DNA from 2 places in the Intrasporangium sp. DVR genome. Region 1 is predicted to be linked to the other one. Evidence: riboswitches for the same ligand, from Rfam matches in the RefSeq annotation. Region 1 holds a riboswitch; the other holds the start of a gene.
The links. Region 1 has a riboswitch for thiamine pyrophosphate ahead of thiE (thiamine phosphate synthase). Riboswitches for the same ligand answer to the same signal wherever they lie in the genome.
Positions count from the first base shown of each region.

Region 2: another riboswitch for thiamine pyrophosphate. It lies ahead of ABWV20_RS05425 (ECF transporter S component); the one in region 1 lies ahead of thiE (thiamine phosphate synthase).

Region 1 covers NZ_BAABZW010000019.1:175,681-182,717, reverse strand. The annotation lists gene ABWV20_RS14815 (thiamine phosphate synthase) at 1-176, opposite strand, end outside; gene ABWV20_RS14810 (thiazole synthase) at 173-967, opposite strand; gene thiS (sulfur carrier protein ThiS) at 969-1,169, opposite strand; gene thiO (glycine oxidase ThiO) at 1,166-2,401, opposite strand; gene thiE (thiamine phosphate synthase) at 2,398-3,126, opposite strand; TPP riboswitch at 3,122-3,233, opposite strand; gene ABWV20_RS14790 (glutamate-5-semialdehyde dehydrogenase) at 3,345-4,628, shown strand; gene ABWV20_RS14785 (class I SAM-dependent methyltransferase) at 4,695-5,390, shown strand; gene ABWV20_RS14780 (glycosyltransferase family 2 protein) at 5,418-6,476, opposite strand; gene ABWV20_RS14775 (hypothetical protein) at 6,549-6,791, shown strand; gene nadD (nicotinate-nucleotide adenylyltransferase) at 6,788-7,037, shown strand, end outside.
Region 2 covers NZ_BAABZW010000005.1:178,057-185,093, reverse strand. The annotation lists gene ppdK (pyruvate, phosphate dikinase) at 1-532, opposite strand, end outside; gene ABWV20_RS05440 (DUF1918 domain-containing protein) at 686-895, opposite strand; gene ABWV20_RS05435 (MBL fold metallo-hydrolase RNA specificity domain-containing protein) at 1,028-2,431, opposite strand; gene ABWV20_RS05430 (DUF4235 domain-containing protein) at 2,511-2,939, opposite strand; TPP riboswitch at 3,001-3,116, shown strand; gene ABWV20_RS05425 (ECF transporter S component) at 3,211-3,846, shown strand; gene ABWV20_RS05420 (ATP-binding cassette domain-containing protein) at 3,866-6,364, shown strand; gene ABWV20_RS05415 (hypothetical protein) at 6,494-6,973, shown strand; gene ABWV20_RS05410 (histidine phosphatase family protein) at 6,976-7,037, shown strand, end outside.

The DNA of each region.
Region 1 (7,037 bases):
ACTGCGGCCACGAGCTCTGCCCGCGCCTCCAGCGGCAGGTCGCGCTCGCGCACGAGCACCCCGTGGGCGCCACCCTCGAGCACCGCACCCACGACGTCGAGGAGACTGCGGTCGCGGGGGACCTGGGAACGGTCGGTCACCGCGATCGCCAGCCCGGCGGCATACGGCTGCGTCATGCGTCGACCAGCCCCTCGGCGGGCGAGGAGGCGAGCGCCAGGCGGCGCACCGGGATCCGTCCTGCGTGCCGTGCGAGCCAGCCTGCTGAGACGGCGTGCCGCATGGCGTGCGCCATCGCCTCTGGGTCCTCGGCTCGAGTGACCGCGGAGGCGAGGAGGACGGCGTCGCAGCCGAGCTCCATCGCGAGGGCTGCGTCGGAGGCCGTCCCGATCCCCGCGTCGAGGATGACGGGCACGTCGACGAGCTCTCGGATCAGCTCGATGGCGTGGGGGTTGCGGATCCCCATGCCGCTGCCGATCGGCGCCCCCAGCGGCATGACTGCGCCGCAGCCGACATCGACGAGCCGCTGCGCGGCGATCGGGTCGTCGGTCGTGTAGGGCAGCACGACGAAGCCGTCCCGAACCAGCTCCTCCGCGGCATCGAGGGTCTCGACGACGTCCGGCAGGAGGGTCCGGTCGTCGGCGATGACCTCGAGCTTGACCCAGCTGGTCTCGAGGGCCTCCCGGCCGAGCCGCGCGGTGAGGACGGCCTCGCGTGCCGTGCGGCAGCCGGCCGTGTTGGGCAGCAGGCGAACGCCGCAGTCAGCCAGGACGTCGAGGAGACCGCCCACGCCGTCCTTCGGCACGCGACGCAACGCCACGGTGACGAGCTCGGTGCCGGAGGCGCGGATCGCCCCCTCGAGAGAGGCGTGGCTGGTGGCGCCGCCGGTGCCCAGGATGAGCCGGGACCCGAGGCGCGTGCCGGCGATGGTCAGTCGGTCGACGAGGCCGGCGCTGGTCGCATCAGTCACGTCAGCCGCCCTGCATCGCCGTGACGACCTCGACCTCGGCGCCCGGGCTGAGGACCTCGGTGGGCCACAGCGACCGGGGCACGATGACGCGGTCCAGGGCCACGGCGATGCCCCGGCTCGGCAGCTTCAGCTGGTCGAGCAGCGCGGTGACCGTCGTGCCGGGGGCCACCAGCCGTTCCTCGCCGTTGACGATGACGGTCATGCGCGCTCCTTGACTGCGAACCGCTCGGGGGTGAAGGCATCCGCCTGCTCGGGGGGTGCACTGCCGAGGACGTGCGAGACCACTGCCGCCGCCGTCAGGGGCGCGAGGAGGATGCCGTCCCGGCCGTGGCCGGCCGCCACGACGAGTCCGTCGATGCCGGTCGCACCGACGATCGGCAAGTTGTCGGGCGTGGCGGGCCGCAGCCCGGTGATCGACTCGACGAGCGCCGCCTCGGACAGCTCGGGGACGAGCTCGATGGCGTCGTGGAGCAGGTCGTGGACGGCGCCGGCGGTGACGGTCGAGTCCGGCCCGACGTCCTCGCTCGTCGCGCCGACCACGATCTCGCCGCCGGGACGAGGCACGAGATAGACGAACCTGCCATGGACACAGGCCCGGACGATGTGGCGGAGCACGTCCGGAGCGGAGGGCCGCAGCCTCAGCACCTGGCCCTTGAGGGGCCGGATCGGCACGGTGATCCCGAGCCCGGCCGCGAGCGCTGTCGTCGCCCAACCGGCCGCCATGACCGTGACGTCGGCGCCGGTGGTCCCCACCTGCCCGATGTGCCCGGCGCTGCCGGCGTGTCCGGCGGCACCTCGCTCCTCCAACCGCTCCACGCCGATGCTCCGGCCGTCGCGGACCAGAGGACGTGCGGGCGCCGAGAGGACCTCGCCCCCGCGGCGCGCGATGGCCACCCGAAGGGCCCGCGCCACCTGGCGAGGGTCGACGGACGACTCGTCCGCGATCAGGAGGCTGCCGGCCAGCCGCGGGGACAGGGCGGGCTCGAGGCGACGCGTCGCCCGGCCCGGGAGCCGCTCGACGGCGCGATGGTGACGCTCGAGGAGACGCGCCTGGCGGGCGAGGACCTGCTCGTCGTCGTGGTCGGCAGCGAGGAAGAGGGTGCCCGCGCGGCGCAGGTCGACCGGAAGCCCGGAGTCGGCGGCCAGCGCGGCGGCGAACGAGGGCCACCGGCTCGCGGACGCGGTGCTCGCCGCGAGAAGCGGTTCCTGGCCGAACGTCGCCTCGCTCGACGGCGTGATCATCCCGGCAGCGGCGTGCGTCGCCCCGCCGGCCACGTCCGGGTCGAGGACCGTGACGTTGCAGCCGGACCGCAGGAGCTGCCAGGCGCAGGCGAGGCCGATGATGCCGCCGCCGATGATGGCGACCCGGACCCTCGTGGAGACCCCTGACTCCACGAGGGCCGGGCGCCGGTCCGTGGGGCGCGCGGCCGTCACCGCCGCACCTCATCCAGCGGCACGTCGAGCGCGCCGGCGATCGCTTCGCCCCCAGGACGGCCGGCCCGTCGAGGGACGCCGAGCTGCTGGCCGGCTCCGTCGGTGAGGGCAGCGGCCAGGGCTGCCGCTGCGGCGGCGGGATCAGCCGCCTCGGAGAGCGCCGCCACGACGGCGACACCGTGGGCGCCCGCGGCGCGCAGGTCGGGGACGAGCTCGGGGGTGACGCCGCCGATCGCGATCACGGGAAGCGAGGTGGCTGCCGTGACGGCGCGGATGCCGGGGGGCCCGAGCGGCCCGGGGAGACCCTGCTTGGTCGTGGTGGGATGAGCCGGGCCGGCCCCCAGGTAGCTGGCCCCCGAGCGTTCCGCGTCGCGAGCCATGTCGGGATCGCGGACCGTGGCTCCGACGACGAAGCCGGCCGGGACGAAGCGGCGCACGTCGGCGACGGGCAGGTCGGCCCCGCCGAGGTGGACACCGTGCGCGCCCGCGGCGAGCGCGATGTCGGCCCGGTCGTCGACGACCACGAGCGCACCACTGCCGCGGGCCAGCTCGAGGACGGCGGTGGTCAGGGCGAACACGTCACGGTCCGTCCGGTCCTTGGCCCGGACCTGGATGGCCACGGGCCCGGTCGCGAGCGCGCAGCGAACCTCCGGCAGCGGGTCGCGTCCACCGCGGGTGTCCGTGAGGACGTGGAGACGTGGGAACGGGCGGTGGTTCGGCGTCATCGCAACTCCTTGGTCCCTGCGCCGGCATGATCCGGATCAGGTTGGGACGGTCGGGGCCGCGTCAGCCCCCTCTCAGCCCGGTGCGCCGGACTCCCGTGAAGGACGTCGCCACCATACCGACCGCCTCGCCGGCCCGCATCCCGGGGGGGAGGGTCGGATGGGGTCCACCCGTCGGAGGTGCGACAAACGCGGTTGCCCGGGGCGCCTACGCTTGAACCATGTCCGAGACCATCGACCCCGCGGTCGTCGAGCACGTCAACGAGCTCGCCGACCGTGCCCGCGTCGCCTCCCGTCGGCTCGCCCAGCTGAGCCGAGCCGAGAAGGACGCTGCCCTCCACGCCCTCGCGGATGCCCTTGTCGCCGCGACGCCCCAGATCCTCCAGGCCAACGCCCAGGACCTCGAGCGCGGCCGCGCCAGTGGCATGACCGAGGCGCTCCAGGACCGACTGCGCCTCGACGAGCAGCGGGTCGCCGCGTCCGCCCAAGGTCTTCGTGACATCGCGGCGCTGCCCGACCCGGTCGGTGAGATCGTCCGCGGCTCAACGCTGCCCAACGGTCTGCAGATCCGTCAGGTGCGCGTCCCCATGGGGGTCGTCGGCATGATCTACGAGGCGCGTCCCAACGTCACCGTCGATGCCGCCGGTCTCGGTCTCAAGTCCGGCAACGCCGTCATCCTCCGCGGGGGCTCCGCCGCCGGGGCGACGAACTGGACCACCGTCATCGCGCTCCGCCTCGCGCTCGCCGCGCAGGGTCTGCCCGAGGACGCCATCACCCTGCTGGCCGAGGGGGGCCGCGACGCCGCCCGCGCGCTCATGACGGCCCGGGGCCGCGTCGACCTCGTGATCCCACGCGGGGGAGCGGACCTCATCCAGACCGTCGTCCGGGAGTCCAGCGTTCCGGTCATCGAGACGGGGGTCGGCGTCTGCCACGTCTACGTCGACCGCGCCGCAGACCTCGGCAAGGCCGCCGCGATCACGATCAACGCGAAGACCCACCGTCCGAGCGTGTGCAACGCCGCCGAGTCGCTGCTCGTCCACCGAGACGTGGCCGCCGACTTCCTCCCCAAGGTGCTCACCGACCTCGCCAACGCGCAGGTCAAGCTGCACGTCACGCCCGACGTCAGGCCCTACGCGGAAGCCAGCTCAGCGGCATACGCCATCGCGTCCGAGGACGACTTCGACACCGAATGGCTCGCCCTCGAGATGAACGTCGCCGTCGTCGACGACCTCGACGCGGCGATGGAGCACATCCGTCAGCACGGCTCCGGTCACACCGAGGCTATCGTCACGGAGGACAGGGCAGCGGCGCGCCGGTTCACCGCCGAGGTCGACGCCGCAGCCGTCATGGTCAACGCGAGCACCCGCTTCACCGACGGTGGCGAGTTCGGCTTCGGCGCCGAGATCGGCATCTCGACGCAGAAGCTCCACGCACGGGGACCGATGGCCCTGCCCGAGCTGACGACGACGAAGTGGATCGTGGAGGGCGACGGACAGGTCCGCTGACGACTCGCCGCGCTGTCCGGGCTCCGGTGACGCGCCAGAGGGTGGGCACTGGCATGATGGCCCGCCATGGAGGGCACTGAGGTCCGTAAGCTCGCCCAGCTCGAGGGGCAGCACTGGTGGTACCGCGAGCGCAGGCACCTGCTCGCGGCGGCGATCCGTGAGCTGACGCCCGGCCGAGCCATCGACATCGGTGCGGCCGGGGGCGGCAACACCATGGTGCTGCGCGAGGCGGGCTGGCACGCCACGGCCCTGGAGTACAGCGCCGAGGGGGCCTCGGTCGCCCACGAGCGGGGCCTGCCGGTGCTGCGGTCCGATGCGACCTCCCTGCCCCTCGCCGACAACTCGCAGGACCTCGTCGTCGCGTTCGACATCCTCGAGCACCTCGTCGACGACGACGCCGCCGTGCGGGAGGTCCACCGCGTCCTCAGGCCGGGCGGCACCTACCTCGTCGCGGTGCCGGCCGACCCGAGGCTGTGGTCCGCGCACGACGAGGCCGTGCAGCACGTGCGGCGCTACACCCGCCCCGAGCTGGTTGGCCTCCTCGAGCGGGGCGGCTTCGTCATCGACAGCGTCCGGTCCTGGAACGTCCTGCTGCGCCCCGTCGTCGCCCTCCGGCGGCGCTCGTCGACCGGGTCGGACCTCGAGGACCTCCATCCGGTCGTCAACGCCGGCCTCAGGGCGATCATCACGGCCGAGCGCTACCTGCCCGTCGCCGGACTGCCCGGGGTCAGCCTCCTCGTCACGGCCCGACCTCGGCCCTGACCCTGCGACCCGCGTCGGGCGCGACCCTCAGCCGAGGCGCGCCGGCTTCACGGGGGAGCTGCCGTCGACGTCGGCCCGGACGGCGTGCGTGGGGATGTGCTCCTCGCGAGGCGTCGCCGGCAGCGGCGTGTCCGTGGGGCCGTGCCTCGGCGCGCTCTCCGTCAGGGAGTCGTAGGCGATGAAGTAGGTCGGGCGCCCCTGCATCTGGGCGTACATCCGACCGATGTACTCACCCAGGATGCCCACGCACACGAGCTGCACCGCGCCGACGCCGGCGACGATGGCGACCGTCGACGTCCAGCCGGCGACGGTCTGGCCCTGGGCGCGCGCGACGAGACCGTAGGCGATGAGCAGGAGGGCGAAGACCGCACCGACGAAGCCGGCGATCGTCGCCAGACGCAGTGGTGCCGTCGAGATCCCGGTGAGGGAGTCCACCGAGAGCCGGAGCATCTTCATCAAGGGGTACTTCGTCGACCCTGCCGCGCGTTCCTCGCGTTTGTACTCGACCGTGTCGGAGGGGAAGCCGAGGGCCGGGACGACGAAGCGAAGGACGCGGTTGTGCTCGGGAAGGCTGTTGACCGCGTCGACCGTCGCCCGGGACATGAGCCGGAAGTCACCCGCGTCGGCGTGGGCCGAGGTCCCGGACATCACGCGGATGAACTTGTAGAACGTCTGTGCCGACACCCGTTTGAACCACGTGTCGGAGGAGCGGTCGTTGCGCACGCCGTAGACCACGTCGACGTTGTCCTTCTTCGCCGCGTCGAGCATCTCCGGGATGACCTCGGGCGGGTCCTGCAGGTCGGCGTCGAGCGTGACGACGTAGTCGCCCCGCGCGGTCGCCAGACCGGCCGAGATGGCAGCCTGGTGCCCGGCGTTGGCCCGGAGCCGGAGGACGCGCAGGGCCGGCCACTCGCGGTGGAACCGGTGCAGGAGGGCCGGGGTGAGGTCCGTGCTGCCGTCGTCGACGGCGACGACCTCGTACGTCACATCCATGCCATCGAGGAGCGGGCGCAGGCGCTGGACGAGCAGCGGCAGCACGTCCTCCTCGTTGTACATCGGGATGACGACGGACAGTTCGGGGACCATGGGCTCCAGCCTACGGCCACCGATCGGACGGTCGCGCCGGCGCCGCCGAGCGTGGGCGCTAGGCTGGGGCGCATGTCTGATCGTCTCCTGACCCTGGTCGCGCAGGGCGAGGAAGCCACGCGCGAGCTTCCGATGTCGCCCATCGTGTACTTCCTCATCGCCTTCGGCCTCTTCCTCGTGGCGCTCGGCGTCACGTGGTCCTTCCGCAACACGGCCCACAAGGTGCCCCTGTCGACCCACGTCGACCAGCACGGCCGGATCCAGATCGAGGGTCACCCGAGCCACCCGCACCACGTGGAGGGGACGCAGCACTGAGCACTCGCCGCCGCATCGGGGTCATGGGTGGGACCTTCGACCCCATCCACCATGGCCACCTCGTGGCGGCCAGCGAGGTGCAGGCCCTCTTCGGCCTCGACCAGGTGATCTTCGTCCCGACGGGCCAGCCCTGGCAGAAGTCACACGCCGAGGTGTCCCCGGCCGAGCACCGATACCTCATGACGGTCATCGCCACCGCGTCCAACCCCCGCTTCACGGTGAGCCGGGTCGACATCGACCGGCCAG
Region 2 (7,037 bases), on a different contig from region 1:
TGGCAACGCCCGCGTCGGCCCGGGCCCGGGTCAACAGGTCGTCGAAACGCGAGCCCTCGACGCCGAGGACCGTGCGGCCGTACATCTGGGCGAGGCGGCGGTAGCTGTCCCAGGCGAAGTGGGCCTCGCCGCGCTCCGACAGGGCGGCCACGACCGCGTCGTTCATGCCGATGTTGAGGACGGTCTCCATCATGCCCGGCATGGAGAACTTCGCCCCCGAGCGAACCGACACGAGGAGCGGTCGCTCCGGGTCGCCGAGGACGAGGCCGGAACGCTCCTCGAGGTCGGCCAGGGCCGAGTCGACCTGGTCCCACAGGCCCTCGGGGTCGCCACCCGCGGCGAGAAAGGCACGGCAGGCCTCGGTCGTCACGATGAAGCCCGGCGGCACCGGGAGCCCCAGGCGCGTCATCTCCGCCAACCCGGCGCCCTTGCCTCCGAGCAGCTCGGCCATCGTGCGGTCGCCCTCGTGGAACTCGAGGACGAGGGGACGCGGTGTGGTGATCATCGGCGTGCTGATTTCCGTAGCGGTCATGGCAGTCTCCAGCCGTGCACGGCGGGCCCTGCCTCAAGGCGCAGGCTGACGAGGGGTCCCGCCTACCAGCATCCTGCGGTGCACCCCCCAAGGCGGCAGTAGGGACTTTGGTCCCGAGCCTTGGTCACCCCGGGGGCGGCACGCACCCTGGCGTCAGCTGCCCGGGCTGCTCGCCTCCTCGTGCTCGCACTTGAGGACCGAGCCGGGCCCGGGATGGATGAGGCCCGTGTGCCCGTCCGACCACTCGACGAGGTAGGGCGGCGCCCCGTCCTCGCCGTGCACCTCGCGGATCGTGCCCTCACGCACGCGCTCGCCGACGTGCTCCGCGGCCATGGTGATCCGGTCTCCGACGGCTGCCTTCATGAGTCAGGTCCTCCTCAGACGGTGCGGCATCGTTCCGCTCCAAGCACACCACTTCGTAGGCCTCCGCCGGAAGGGGTGACGTGAGGATCACGTCGCCGCCAGGGTCGGGTCACACTGGCGGCACGGGTGTCCTCAGTCGAGCAGGACCCGCTCCAGCAGCCTCGGGACGTTGACCGCGCAGTCGAGCTCGTCGCGGATCCGGCCGGCCAGAGCGCGGCTGGCCTCGGGCTCGCCGTGGACGACGTGGACCGTCTCAGGCTGCACGGGCAGCTCCGCGAGCCAGGCGACGAGCTCGTCCGCGTCGGCGTGCACCGAGAAGTCCTCGACCTGGAGGACCTCGGCGCGGACCCTGACGTACCGGCCGGCCAGCTTGAGCTCCCCGGCCCCGTCCAGGAGCGCGCGGCCCCGGGTGCCGACTGCCTGGTAGCCGGTCAGCAGGACGAGGTTGCGCTCCTGTGGCAGCAGGTGGCGCAGGTGGTGGACCACCCTGCCTCCGGTGGCCATGCCGGAGGCCGAGACCATGATGCACGGAGTCCCCGGGGTGTTGAGCCGCATCGACTCCTCCGCGGTCCGTGCGGCACGCAACTGTCGCATGCCGGCGATGGCCTCGAGGACGTCGGGTCGGACCTCGTCGCGGTGGGCCGGGTCCTGATAGACCGCGAGGGCAGCGAGCGCCATCGGGCTGTCGACCCACACGGGGACGTCGGGGATGTCGCCCCGGGCCATCATCTCGGCGAGGGCGAGCAGGACGATCTCGGTGCGGTCGACGGCAAAGGCCGGCACGACGACGGAGCCGCCCCGGTCGACGGTTCTGCGGATCGCCGCCGACATCATGCCGTGCGCCGGGTCGACGTCCGGGTGGGCACGGTCGCCGTACGTCGACTCGATCACGACGGTTCGAGCCGCTGGCGGTCTCTCTCGCTCCTTGAGGATGGGGTGGACCGGACGGCCGAGATCTCCCGAGAAGAGGACGGTGGCGTCGCCGGCGGTCACGTGCGGACTGGTCGCGCCGAGGATGTGGCCCGCCCGGAAGAGGCTGACGTCCACCGAGGCGCGGCTGCCGTCGCCCCCCAGCCGGAGCCGGCGGTCCGGACCGCAGGGCTCCATCAGCGCGATGGCGCGCTCGGCGTCGGCGACCGTGTAGAGCGGCCGTGGCTCGGGATGCCGCGACCATCCGTAGGTCGCGGCGTTCGCCGCCTCCTCCTCCTGGAGGAAGGCGCTGTCCCGCAGGATGATGCGCGCCAGCTCAGCGGTGCCCGGGGTGCAGTGCACCGGCCCGGCGAACCCGTCGCGCACCAGCCGAGGCAGGTAGCCGCAGTGGTCGAGGTGCGCATGGGTGAGGATGACCTCGGCGACGGTCGTCGGGTCGAGCGGCGGCGGGTCCCAGTTGAGCCGACGCCAGTGCCGCTCACCCTGGTAGAGGCCGCAGTCGACGAGGATCCGCTGACCTGCGTGCTCGAGCAGGAACTTGCCCCCGGTCACGGTCCCCACGCCCCCGAGGAAGGTCAGTGCGGTTGCTGCGTCGGCGCCGCTCACGGTCATCACCACCCGCGATCATCGTGTCGCGCGCAGATGGGCGCGTCGCGGGAATGTGGTGGAGCAGTCAGCCGACCGCTCAGGACGCCAGCTTCTTGGCGCCCCTCTCCGTCTTGGCCGCCGCCTTCTCGAGCTTCTTGTGCGCCTTCTTCTCCTTGCGGCTCAGCTTGGTGTCCTCGAGCGCCTTCGGCAGGTGACCGGTCGACTGCCGGTAGTACTCGGCGGCCTTGCGCTCCGCCGCAACCTTGGTCCCCGCCATGATCATGCCGGCGATGGCGGTGTAGGCGACGACGTCGCGGGTCTTCTCGTTGTCGTAGTCGCCGCGCATCGGGACGGGCTTGCCGGTCGCGAGCTTCCACCCCTTCGACGCGACGGTCGTGGCGAGCCTCGTCGCGACGACCGTCGAGGTGACGGTGATCGCCTTCCAGACCACTCCGCCGAGGGGTGAGTGCTTGTCCGCTTCGTGCGCGGTCACGTCGGTCTTCGCCGCTTTGGTCGCCTTCGCCATGGTGTGACTGTACCCACGTGCGTGGGGGTAGAGTCAGGCTGAAAACTGAACAGCACCGCCCTATTCACGACAGGGGAGCGCAGACGCGCTGAGAGTGCGGCCCGTGACATCACGAGGCCGCAGACCCTCGAACCTGCTCCGGTTAGCACCGGCGAAGGGAGTCGGTAATTCTCAGGACACCCACGTGGCTCGTCATCGCCATGACGGCCGCCACCGGGTGCCCTCCCCGAGGTATCCACCTTCTTCACGGAAACCACGGGAGACCCACACCATGACCACCTCAAAGACGGTCCGTCCCACCGAGATCCGCGCCTCCGGAGCGCTGTCCCGGTGGCGGACCATCGACCTGCTCACCTGCGCCTTCCTCGGCGTCGCGTTCGGCGTCGCCTACTGGGCGTGGGGGCTCGCCTACCAGACCCCGTCCAACCTCATCTCCGCGGGCTTCCCCCCGCTGTCCGCTCTGCTCAACTGGCCCTGGCTCGTCGCCGGCATCGTCGGCATGCTCATCATCCGGCGGCCCGGCGCCGCCGTCTTCACGGAGCTGCTCGCCGCGATCGTCTCGGCGCTCATCGGCACGCAGTGGGGGCTGACCACGCTCGTCTCGGGGCTCGTCCAGGGACTCGGAGTCGAGCTCGGCTTCGCGGCCTTCGCCTACGCGACGTTCCGCTGGGCGCCCCTGCTCCTCGGTGGCTTCCTCGGCGGGGCCTTCGAGGCCGTCTACGAGTGGTACTCGTGGTACCAGGACTGGGACATGGGCTACAAGGTCGCCTACCTGTTCCTCTTCGGCGCCTCGGTGGCCGTCTTCGGCTCGCTGCTCGCCGTGTTCCTCACCTGGCTGCTCTCCGCCGCCGGAGCCCTCAACGCGTTCCCACCGGGCCAGCAGCTCCGGGAGCGCGACGCGGTCTGACCCAGCGGGACGGACAGTGATGCCGACGCGGAGCGGGCCGGGAGCCGACGGCGCGGTGCCCCCCATCGCCCCGGTGACGCCCATCGCCCCGGTGACGCCCATCGCCCCGGTGACGCCCATCGCCCCGGTGACCCAGATCGCCACGGCGACGCCGACCGAGGGGGTCAGCGCAGCCACGCGCGCCCCCGCCGGCGCCCGCGTCCGCGTCGAGGACCTGACCTGGCGGCCCTACGGCCGGGCGCGGCCGGTCCTCGCCGGCCTGCACCTGACCATCGCGCCCGGCGAGCGGATCCTGCTCGCCGGGCCGAGCGGGTCGGGCAAGTCGACGTTGCTCCGGGCCCTCGCCGGCCTGCTCCTCACCGCCGACTCGGGTGACCTCTCCGGGTCCGTGACGGTCGACGGGCAGGCGCCGCAGGAACGGCCCGGCTCGGTCGGCCTCGTGCTGCAGGACCCGGGCTCAGGAGTGGTGGCCTCGACGATCGGGCGGGACGTCGCGTTCGGCCTCGAGAACGTCGAGGTGCCGCGGGGCGAGATGCCGCCGCGGATCGCTGCGACCCTGGCCGAGGTCGGGCTCACGATGGCCCAGGACAGCCCCCCGTCCGCGCTGAGCGGCGGCGAGTCGCAGCGCCTGGCTCTCGCCGGGGCGCTGGCCATGGAGCCCAGCGTGCTGCTCCTCGACGAACCCACCGCGATGCTCGACACCGCGACGGCTGGAGCCGTCCGGGGCCTCGTCGACGACGTGACCCGCGGTCGCGGCCTCACGCTCGTCGTCGTCGAGCACCGCCTGACCGGGTGGATCGACCTCGTCGACCGGATCGTCGTCCTCGACTCGGAGGGCGCCGTCATGGCTGACGGGCCGCCCGCCGTCGTCCTCCGGGAGCACGGCGAACGTCTGGCTGCCGAGGGGATCTGGGTGCCGGACTTCCCGGAGCCCGAGCCGCTCGGGCTGAACCTGACGCCGTGGCCGGTTGCGACGGGCTCGGCGGTCTCGGCGGGCTCGGCGGGCTCGGCGGGCGCCGCCGCGGGGACGGTCCGCGCGGGCGAGGTCGTGGCTGCCGCCCGCGGCCTGACGGTCGAGCACCGTGCTCGCCGACTCGGCGCCGAGAGCCGGACGACGACCGCGGTCAGCGACGTCGACCTCGACGTGCGGGCCGGTCGGGTCCTGGCGTTGGTCGGGCCGAGCGGCTCTGGCAAGACCTCGTTGATGGGAGCGCTGGGTGGGCTCACCGCCCCGGCCGCAGGTCGGGTCTCCTTCGCCCCGGCCCTGACGCCCGGCGGCCCGGGCGAGTCGGCCCCCGCCGGCGCGGGCCTGGCGCCGCCGCACGAGTGGTCCTCGCCGGACCTTGCGCGTGTCGTCGCCTGGGTCCCGCAGCGGTCGGCCTCTGCCGTCGTCGGGCGCACGGTGCGCGACGACGTCCTCACCACGCCGCGGGCGTTGGGGCTCGACCCGTCGGTGAGCGAGGAGCGCGCCGACGAGGTGCTCGCCGCGCTGGGGCTGAGCGGCCTCGCCGGCGTCGACCCACGTCACCTGTCGGGCGGGGAGCAGCGCCGGCTCGCCGTGGCCTCGGCGATCCTGCACGGACCCGCGCTCGTCCTGGCCGACGAGCCGACCGTGGGACAGGACCGTCTGACCTGGGCGGCGGTCATGGGGATCCTCGAGGCGGCCCGCGACGAGGGTGCGGCGCTCGTCGTCACGACGCACGACGAGGGCGCCATCGGGCGGGCCGACGAGACGAGGCACCTCTCGGCGCCCCCGCCCCAGCCGCCGCCGGCGGTGCCGGAGCGTGTTCCCCTGGTCTCCCGGGCCGGGCCGCTCGCTCTGCTCGCCGTCGGGCTCAGCGTGCTCCCGCTGCCCGCCGTGCTCGAGACCTGGCGTCAAGGGCTCGCCGTCCTCGGCGTCGAGGTCCTCCTCGGGCTCATCGGCCTCGTCGCACCGGGGCCGGGCCGCCGCCCCGCTGCGCGGGTCCGAGGCGTCCTCGCGCGGCTCGCCCCGGCTGCCCTCGCCGTCCTCGGGGTCGCCTGGTCCGCCTGGCTCCTCGGTGGCCGCGACCTCGAGGTGGCTTCCGGGGCCGCCCTCCGGGTCCTGTGCCTCGTCGTCCCCTCCGCCTTCGTCGTGGGCTACCTCGACCCGGAGCGCCTCGGAGACCAGCTCGCGCAGCGGCTCCGGCTCCCACCCCGGCCCGTCGTTGCCGCCACGGCGGCGCTGCAGCGCGTCCAGTCGTTCGACGCCCTCTGGGACGAGCTGATGAAGACGCGCCGCGTGCGCGGCATCCGCGCCGACCGTGGCGTCGTCCCCCGCGTGTGGGAGGCCGTCGTCGTCACCGGAGGGCTGCTCATCGGGGCGCTCGGGCAGGCGGCCAGCCTCGCCCTCGCCATGGACGCGCGCGGTTTCGCCGAGGCTCGCCGGCGCACCTGGGCCGACGATGCTCCGTGGCGGCCCGCCGACACGCTGGCGGTCGTCGCCGGCCTGCTCGTCATCGCGGCCGGGTTCGGCGCCCGCTTCCTCCTGCCGGCGTGAGGACCACGCTCGGTGACTCGGGGACTGGGGGACTCGGGGACTGGGGGACTCGGGACTCGGAGCGGGCGCCGGGGTCCCGACACGCAGTGCGCACTCGACGTGCGGGGTGCACAGGGCACAATGGGCCCCGTGCGCAGGCCGTTGACGTATGCCGCTGGGCTCGCTCTCGCGGTCACCTCCGTGGTGGGGGTGGCCGGGTGCGGCCAACCGGACCAGGCGCCCACCGACGAGGGGACGGTCAGCGTCCCCATCCAGCCCACGATCACGCCGTTGCAGACCGAGCCGGAGGCCGTCGAGACGTCGGCCGCGGGCAGCGGTGGTCTGTTCGACCTCGGCGACCTGCTCACGACCGAGTCCTGCGACCAGACGGACGGCGTCTGGAGCTACCGGGGGACCTTCGCGAACACCACGGGCGAGGAGCTGCCGATCACGGTGGCCATCTCGCTCGTGTCCTCCGCCGACATGACGCTGCTGACCGTCCACGAGATGGACCTCACCGTCCCGCCTGGTGAGACGGTGCCGGTCGAGGCCCCGGCCTTCCACTCCGACCCGGACGTCGACCCGGCCACCGTCCAGTGCCTGACCGGCGTGACCGACAAGGACCAGTGACGATGCGCCTCTTCCTCGTCCGTCACGGCGAGACGCACGCCAACGTCGCGCGTCAGCTCGACAC